One region of the Streptomyces sp. NPDC050658 genome, then DNA from elsewhere that is predicted to be linked to it. Evidence: riboswitches for the same ligand, from Rfam matches in the RefSeq annotation. Region 1 holds a riboswitch; the other holds the start of a gene.
The links. A riboswitch is a leader RNA that binds a small molecule or an ion and turns the genes downstream of it on or off. The one in region 1 is predicted to bind cobalamin.
Positions count from the first base shown of each region.

Region 2: linked by a shared signal. The riboswitch ahead of metE (5-methyltetrahydropteroyltriglutamate--homocysteine S-methyltransferase) and the one ahead of ACIBKX_RS00375 (cobalamin biosynthesis protein) in region 1 are both predicted to bind cobalamin.

Region 1 is NZ_JBITGM010000001.1:66,808-71,011, forward strand. Features, by position in the region: gene ACIBKX_RS00355 (helix-turn-helix transcriptional regulator) at 1-326, shown strand, start outside; gene ACIBKX_RS00360 (hypothetical protein) at 370-903, shown strand; gene ACIBKX_RS00365 (hypothetical protein) at 836-1,144, opposite strand; gene ACIBKX_RS00370 (DUF397 domain-containing protein) at 1,155-1,355, opposite strand; cobalamin riboswitch at 1,600-1,735, shown strand; gene ACIBKX_RS00375 (cobalamin biosynthesis protein) at 1,843-2,895, shown strand; gene ACIBKX_RS00380 (cobyric acid synthase) at 2,892-4,204, shown strand, end outside.
Region 2 is NZ_JBITGM010000010.1:62,487-66,690, reverse strand. Features, by position in the region: gene ACIBKX_RS30145 (amino acid adenylation domain-containing protein) at 1-1,078, shown strand, start outside; gene ACIBKX_RS30140 (spore germination protein GerW family protein) at 1,094-1,522, opposite strand; cobalamin riboswitch at 1,625-1,781, shown strand; gene metE (5-methyltetrahydropteroyltriglutamate--homocysteine S-methyltransferase) at 1,942-4,204, shown strand, end outside.

The DNA.
Region 1 (4,204 bases):
ACCGGCAGGTCGGCGGGCCGCGTGTGCAGCGTGCCCAGTTGCAGCACCTGGTCTCCCTGGCGGACCGTCCGAAGGTCTCCCTCCAGGTGCTGCCGTTCACGGCGGGCGCCCACTACTCCACCCTGAGCAGCTTCATCCTGCTCGGCTTCCTGGACGACGAGGATCTGCTGTACCTGGAGGCCCAGGGGAACCAGTCGATCCGCGACGACCACGAGCTGATCGTGCGTCACCAGGAGTGCTTCGAGTCCCTCCGCGAGATCGCGTACGGCGGGGACAAGGCGATCGACCTGATCAACGAGATCAGGGACGGCATCGACAGCAGCTGATCTGCCGGGCCCGAGGAGCCCGGCGGGAGCGAGGAGGCCGCATATGCCAGCCGCGTTGCGAGAGTGGTGGCGGGGGGTCTTCGCGGCCATCCGGCAGACGCCGTGGCGGAACAGCGGGGACGACGGGGCGCACGGTGCGGGTGCGCCTGCCACGGACCCCTCCGCCGGGGCCACCGCTCCCCGGCGGGCACCGGCCGAGGACCCCTCCTACAACCGGCTCGTGCTCGAAGGGATGGGCGACCCGCTGGGTGCCGTGGTGATGGACATGCTGGACCACAACCGCACCGACGACCAGGCCCGGCTCTTCCGCACCAAGATCCGCAACTGCACCGGCTGCATACTCGTCCTGCTGCTCGCGCTCGCCGGAATGCTCGCCCTGCTCAGCGCCCTCGACCTGACGGCGTTCTGGCTGGTCTTCTCGGTGATCGGCGGGGTCATGACCCCCGTGGTGGCGCTGAGCCGTCAGCTGGCCAGGCTGATCACCGAGACCGGGACGAACCCGCCGACGCTCAGCGACGACCGCCGGGCCGTGGTGCCCGCGCAGCGACCCGATCCGCCTGCCGACGATCGTTCCTGAGCTCGGCGGAACCCCACCAGAGCCCCGCTGACACCGCGGTCACGGAGGCCGCGACACCCCAGGTGGCCAGGCGCGCGGCCGTGCCCTCGACGAGCAGCGCGACCAGCGCGCCCACCAGGGCCGCCGTCGCACCGAGCAGCGCGCAGACCACCACGGCCAGGACGACCGCCGAAGCCTTCCGCTTCCCCCCGTGTCCCCCGCTCACCAGGTGGCGTACTTCGGCGAGATGATGCTCAGTCATCCTTCCCCCCTCACTGTCCCCCTGTGCCGATCACTGCGTTCAGGAACGCTCGCCAGCGCTCAGCAGAGAAGACGACGCGTGGTCCCGACGGGTTCTGCGAATCACGGACAATCACCGCCTCTCGTACGAAGGCGACTTCGACGCAGTCTCCGTCGTGCCCGCTGTGGCTGCTCCTGCGCCACGACCGTCCGGCCCCGTTCTCGTTGCACACGCCGACCTCCCCCTACCGGAGAGCACGTCGCCGCACCATAGTGCCGTGGCCTCGGCCGGCCCAGCGGACCGCCGACAATCACCACAGAACGTCACGACCCGGACCCAAGCACGCTCGGAGCGCTCTCCGGATGTCGTGTTCCAGTCTAGGAAAGTTCAATTTCCGGGCCTAGGGAGATTCCGGCCCCATGTGGGTCTCCGCACACTCTCCCGTCCCAGGTCAACGGCAAGTTGACGGGCGTTGCGCGGCGTGGTGGACTGCCGGAGCCATTACGGCGGCAGCAGAGGAAACCGGTGTGAATCCGGTGCGGTCCCGCCACTGTCACCGGGGAGCGGACTCCCCGGGAGCCAGGAACTCTCGCCGCCGCGTCACGTCGAACCAGGGCGCGGACACCCTGAGTGAGGACATATCGCCATGCGCGGCCGCCCGTTGCCGGTTCCGTCTCTGACGTCGGGGTCCTTCCCCGGCAGCACGACCGGCTGACGCCATGAGTGCCGATCGCGACTTCGCGTACGGCGCCGCCGCCGGACTTCTCGGAGACCTTCTCCTCGGCGATCCTCGCCGCGGGCATCCGGTCGCCGCGTTCGGCCGTGCCGCGGGTGCCGTCGAGCGGGTGCTGTGGCGTGACCACCGCGGGTGGGGCGCGCTGCACACCGCCGTGTGTGCCGGGGGTGCCGCGGGCGCCGCCGCGCTCGCCTCTTGTCTTGTACGCCGTTCCCGTGCCGGATCCGTCGCGCTGACCGCCGCCGCGACCTGGACCGTGGTCGGCGGCACCTCCCTCGGCCGTGAGGCGCGGGCGATCGGCGGGGCGCTCGCCGCGGGGGACGTCGAGCTGGCCCGGGAGCGGCTGCCGCATCTGTGCGGGCGGGATCCGCAGGCGCTCGACGCCGACGGGATCGCGCGGGCCGTGGTCGAGTCCGTCGCCGAGAACACCTCTGACGCCGTGGTCGGGGCGCTGGTGTGGGGGGCGTTGGCGGGGGTTCCGGGGCTTGTCGGGTTCCGGGCCGTGAACACGCTGGACGCGATGGTGGGGCACAAGTCCGCGAAGTACCGGCGGTACGGGTGGGCTTCCGCTCGGCTCGACGATGTTCTGGGGTGGCCCGGGGCCCGGCTCACCGCCGCCCTCGCGGCAGCCGCCGGGGATTCGCCGCGGGGCGCGCTGCGGGCTTGGCGGGATGACGCCGGTCGGCATCCGAGTCCCAACGCGGGGCCCGTGGAAGCGGCCTTCGCGGGGGCGTTGGGCGTACGGCTCGGCGGAACTCTCTCGTACGGGGGTCGAGTGGAGCACCGCCCTGTTCTGAACGGGGGTGGGCGCCCTGTGGCCGTGGCCGACATCGAGCGTGCGGTAAAGCTGTCCCGGCGGGTTGGGGTGCTGGCGCTTGGAGTTGCCATTGCCGCACGGCTGAGCCGGAACCCGGCGACTGGGGCTGTGCCCACCCTTCCCCAAGCTCTCGGCTCCGCTCGACCAGGGGAGGCCCCACTCGCCCTGCGGAACGCCTGCCCACAGCCGAAGCAGCTTAGATCTAGGAGAACCTCATGAGTGGTGGGCTGCTTGTTGCCGGGACCACCTCCGATGCCGGGAAGAGTGTTGTCACCGCCGGGATCTGTCGGTGGCTGGCGCGTAAAGGCGTGTCCGTCGCGCCCTTCAAGGCGCAGAACATGTCGCTCAACTCCTTCGTCACCCGCGAGGGCGCCGAGATCGGGCGGGCGCAGGCCATGCAGGCGCAGGCCGCCCGCGTCGAGCCGAGCGCGCTGATGAATCCCGTGCTGCTCAAGCCGGGCAGCGACCGCAGCAGTCAGGTCGTGCTCATGGGGAAGCCCGTGGGCGAGATGACCGCGCGCGGGTTCTTCGGGGGGTCTGGGGGGTCGTCCCCCGGGGAAAGGCTGCACGGGGGGCGCCGGGCGGCGCTGCTCGACACCGTCGTGGGATGCCTGGAGGAACTTCGGGGCAGCTATGACGCCGTGATCTGCGAAGGCGCGGGCAGTCCCGCCGAGATCAATCTGCGGCGTACCGACATCGTGAACATGGGGATCGCGCGGGCCGCCCGCTTTCCCGTGCTCGTCGTCGGGGACATCGACCGGGGCGGCGTCTTCGCGTCCTTCTTCGGTACGACCGCCCTGCTGAGCCCCGAGGACCAGGAGCTGGTCGCCGGGTATCTCGTCAACAAGTTCCGGGGCGACGTCTCGCTGCTCGAACCGGGGCTCGACATGCTGCACGGGCTCACCGGGCGGCGCACGTTCGGTGTGCTGCCCTTCCAGCACGGGCTCGGCATCGACGAGGAGGACGGGCTCCGGGTGTCCCTGCGGGGCGCCGTGCGGGAGTCCGTCGTCGCGCCGCCGGTCGGCGAGGACGTGCTGCGGGTCGCCGTCTGTGCCGTACCGCTGATGTCCAACTTCACGGACGTGGACGCGCTCGCCGCCGAGCCGGGTGTCGTCGTGCGGTTCGTGGACCGGGCCGAGGAACTCGTCGACGCGGACCTCGTCGTCGTACCGGGCACGCGCGGGACCGTGCGCGCCCTGGAGTGGCTGCGGGAGCGCGGGCTCGCGGACGCCGTCGCGCGGCGCGCGGCCGAGGGGCGGCCGGTGCTCGGGATCTGCGGCGGCTTCCAGGTGCTCGGCGAGCGCATCGAGGACGACGTGGAGTCGCGGGCCGGGGCCGTGGACGGGCTCGGACTGCTGCCCGTGCGGGTGCGGTTCGCCCGCGAGAAGACCCTGGCGCGGCCCGTCGGCGAGGCGCTCGGTGAGCCCGTCGAGGGGTACGAGATCCATCACGGGGTCGCCGAAGTCCTGGGCGGGGAAGCCTTCTTGGACGGCTGCCGGGTCGGCGAGGTGTGGGGCACGCACTGGCA
Region 2 (4,204 bases), on a different contig from region 1:
CCCGCCGGTGTTCGACTCGCTGCGCCGCAACGTGGCGCTGCACGGCATCAACGCCAAGGTGTACGACTGCGGTCTGGCGGCCCGGGCGAAGGAGGAGACGTTCACCTTCTACCGCCACAACACCGTCATCTCCTCCAGCGTGACCACCGCCGAGCAGGCCCATGACCTGGTCCGCTCCTATCTGCGCAACCAGGAGTCGCTGGCCGAGGGAGGTCCGGAGGCGGCCGCCGCCGACGAACTCGTCGACGAGGTCGTCGACGCCCGCCTCGACAGCGAGGAGTTCGTCTGCCGGCTGCGCACCCTCTCGGAGATCGTCGCGGAGGAGTCGATCGACCGGATCGACCTGCTGAAGATCGACGTGGAGAACGCCGAGTACGAGGTGCTCAAGGGCATCCACGCCCGCGACTGGCCGAAGATCCGCCAGCTCGTCGTCGAACTCCACGACGTCGACGGCCAGTTGGACAAGGTCGTCACCCTGCTCGAGGCCCTCGGCTACGACCTCGTCTGCGAACAGGACAACCGGCTGCTGCGCAACACGACGCTCTACAACATCTACGCCCGCCGCCCCGACGCGACGGACGCGACGGACGCGCCCAGGACCCCCGCGCCCGTCGGCGCACCGGAGCGCTGGTCGGGCCGCGCCGCGCTGCTCACCGACGTACAGAACAGGCTGCGCGCGGCGCTGCCCGAGTACATGCTGCCCGCCGCGCACGTCCTGCTCGAAGAGCTGCCGCTCACCCAGAACGGCAAGCTCGACCAGCGGGCGCTGCCCGAACCGGCGGTCCAGGGCAAGGCCTATGTCGCGCCGCGCACCCCGGAGGAGGAGAAGCTGTGCGAGCTGATCGCCGAGGTGCTCCGCATCGAACGGGTCGGCCTGGACGACAACTTCTTCGAACTGGGCGGCGACTCACTCCTCGCGACCCGGCTCACCAGCAGGATCGGCAAGACGCTCGGGGTGACCGTGCTCATCCGCGCGGTGTACGAGGCCCCGGACATCGCGGAACTCGCCCTCGTGGTGAAGAACGCGCCGGCCGCGAACCAGCCGAAGCTGCGCAGGGTCGACAGGAGCGCCCGCTGACGAGGAGGCGAGGGCTCAGCCCCGGCGCCTGCCGAGGAAGCGGCGGACCAGCGGCGGGGCGGCGGCGCCCACCACGAGAGCGGCCAGCGGAACGGCGACGTCCAGCCAGGGCGTACGGATCGGCCGGTACACGGCGGCGCCGTCCCTGATCTCGATGAAGCCGCGCGGCCGGGCCCGGACGCCCCCGGCCGCGCCGTCCTCGCCGCTCGCGGCGCCCTCGGCGGCCGCGCCCTTGCTCCCGATGCCGCCGCCGACCCCGAAGCCGACCTCGGCGACCGGGATGACGGTGACGCCGTCGGTGGTGACGGGCTCGCCGTAGACGACCTTCACCGACGCCTGGTCGCCGAGTTTCTCCGTGAGCCGCTGCAGCGGGGTGACGGAGGCGTGGGCGGCGGCCACGTCCACCGGCGGGGTGGTCTTGGCCGGAACGTCCGGGGCGGTCATCGGGTGCCTCCTGGGGGCGATATGTACGACGCGGCCTCACGATAGGCCGTATAGGCTGACCGACGCAGCTGGTTCGCCCTGCCCGCCAGGCAGGCGCGTCGCAAGAGGGAACCCGGTGGGAATCCGGGACTGCCCCGCAGCGGTGAGCGGGAACGACCGCCGTCATACGCACTGGACCCGAGCGGGTCCGGGAAGCGACGGCCAGTAGGTGCCTCGTCCTCCTCCGAGAGGCCTGGCGTGCCCGCGAGTCCGAAGACCTGCCACTGCCCGTGCGCGACGGAGCGCACGGAATCTCGGTGACCTCGAGGGCGGGTCGGCGGCAGCGGCGGGCACCCCTGGAGGGGGCCGCCCCCTTCGCCATCCTTCGCGCCATCGCCGGTTCCGGGAACCCAGGACGAGTACTCGCGAAGGAGAGTTCCGTGACCGCCACACCCACGGCCCGCACCGCCGGCGCCACCGTCTACGGCTACCCCCGGCAAGGCGCCGACCGGGAGCTGAAGAAGGCCGTCGAGGGCTACTGGAAGGGCCGCGTCGACGCCGCGGCCCTGCGCCTGACCGCCGCCGAACTGCGCCGCGCCAACTGGCGCAGGCTCGCCCACGCCGGTGTCGACGAGGTGCCGACCGGCGACTTCTCGTACTACGACCACGTCCTCGACACCAGCGTCATGGTCGGCGCCGTCCCGGACCGCCACCGCGCCGCGGTCGAGGCCGACGCCCTCGACGGATACTTCGCCATGGCGCGCGGCACACAGGACGTGGCGCCGCTGGAGATGACCAAGTGGTTCGACACCAACTACCATTACCTCGTCCCCGAGTTGGGGCCCGACACCGTCTTCGCCACGGACTCCCGCAAGCAGGTCACCGAACTGCGCGAGGCGCTCGGCCTCGGACTGAAGGCGCGCCCCGTCCTGGTCGGCCCCGTCACCTATCTGCTGCTCGCCAAGCCTGCCCCCGGCGTCGCCCCCGACTTCGAGCCGCTGACGCTGCTCGACCGGCTCCTTCCCGTGTACGCCGAAGTCCTCGCCGACCTGCGGGCGGCGGGCGCCGACTGGGTCCAGCTGGACGAACCCGCCCTGGTCCAGGACCGCACCCCCGCCGAACTGAACGCCACCGCCCGCGCCTACCGCGAACTCGGCGCCCTCACCGACCGGCCCCGGCTCCTCGCCGCCTCCTACTTCGACCGGCTCGGCGAGGCCCTGCCCGTCCTCGCCAAGGCACCCGTCGACGGACTCGCGATCGACTTCACCGGACCCGCCGCCGCCAACCTCGACGACCTCGCCGCCGTCGGCGGCCTGCCCGGCAAGCGACTGGTCGCCGGAGTCGTCGACGGCCGCAACGTCTGGATCAACGACCTGGAGCAGTCCCTGGCGACCCTGGGCACCCTGCTCGGACTGGCCGACCGGGTCGACGTGGCCGCCTCCTGCTCCCTGCTGCACGTCCCGCTGGACGCCGCGGCCGAGAAGGGCCTCGACCCGCAGCTCGCCCGCTGGCTCGCCTTCGCCCGGCAGAAGAGCACCGAGATCGCCACCCTCGCCCGCGGACTGACCGAGGGCACCGACGCCATCGCCGCCCAACTCGCCGCCAACCGCGCCGACCTGGCGTCCCGCGCCGGCTCCTCGCTCACCCACGACCCGGCGGTGCGCGCCCGCGCCGCCGCCGTCACCGCAGCGGACACCCGCCGCTCCCAGCCGTACGCCCAGCGCACCGCCGCCCAGCGCGAACGGCTCCGCCTGCCGCTCCTGCCCACCACCTCCATCGGCTCCTTCCCGCAGACCGGCGAACTGCGCACCGCCCGCGCCGACCTGCGCGCCGGACGCATCGGCACGGCCGCCTACGAGGAGCGCATCGAGGCCGAGATCCGCGAGGTCGTCGCCTTCCAGGAGAAGACCGGCATCGACGTCCTGGTGCACGGCGAACCCGAACGCAACGACATGGTCCAGTACTTCGCCGAACAGCTCACCGGCTATCTCGCCACCCAGCACGGCTGGGTCCAGTCCTACGGCACCCGCTACGTCCGCCCGCCGATCCTGGCCGGTGACATCTCCCGCCCCGAGCCGATGACCGCCCGCTGGACCGCGTACGCCCAGTCGCTCACCCAGAAGCCGGTCAAGGGCATGCTCACCGGCCCGGTCACCATGCTCGCCTGGTCCTTCGTCCGCGACGACCAGCCGCTCGCCGACACCGCACGCCAGGTCGCCCTCGCCCTGCGCGACGAGGTCAACGACCTTGAGGCGGCCGGGAGTCCGGTGATCCAGGTGGACGAGCCCGCGCTGCGCGAGACCCTGCCGCTGCGCGCCGCCGACCACGCCGCGTACCTCGGCTGGGCCACCGAGTCCTTCCGGCTCAGCACCTGTGGCGTCCGTCCCGACACCCAGATCCACACCCACATGTGCTACGCCGAGTTCGGCGACATCCTCGCCGCCATCGACGACCTCGACGCCGACGTCATCAGCCTGGAGGCGGCCCGCTCGCACATGCGGGTCGCCGACGAGCTCGCCGCGGCCGGCTATCCCCGGGAGGTCGGGCCCGGCGTCTACGACATCCACTCGCCGCGCGTGCCCGACGCCGACGAGGCGACTGCCTTGCTCCGCAAGGGACTTGAGGCGATTCCCGCCGAGCGGCTCTGGGTGAATCCGGACTGCGGCCTGAAGACCCGCGGCTGGCCCGAGGTCCGGGCCTCCC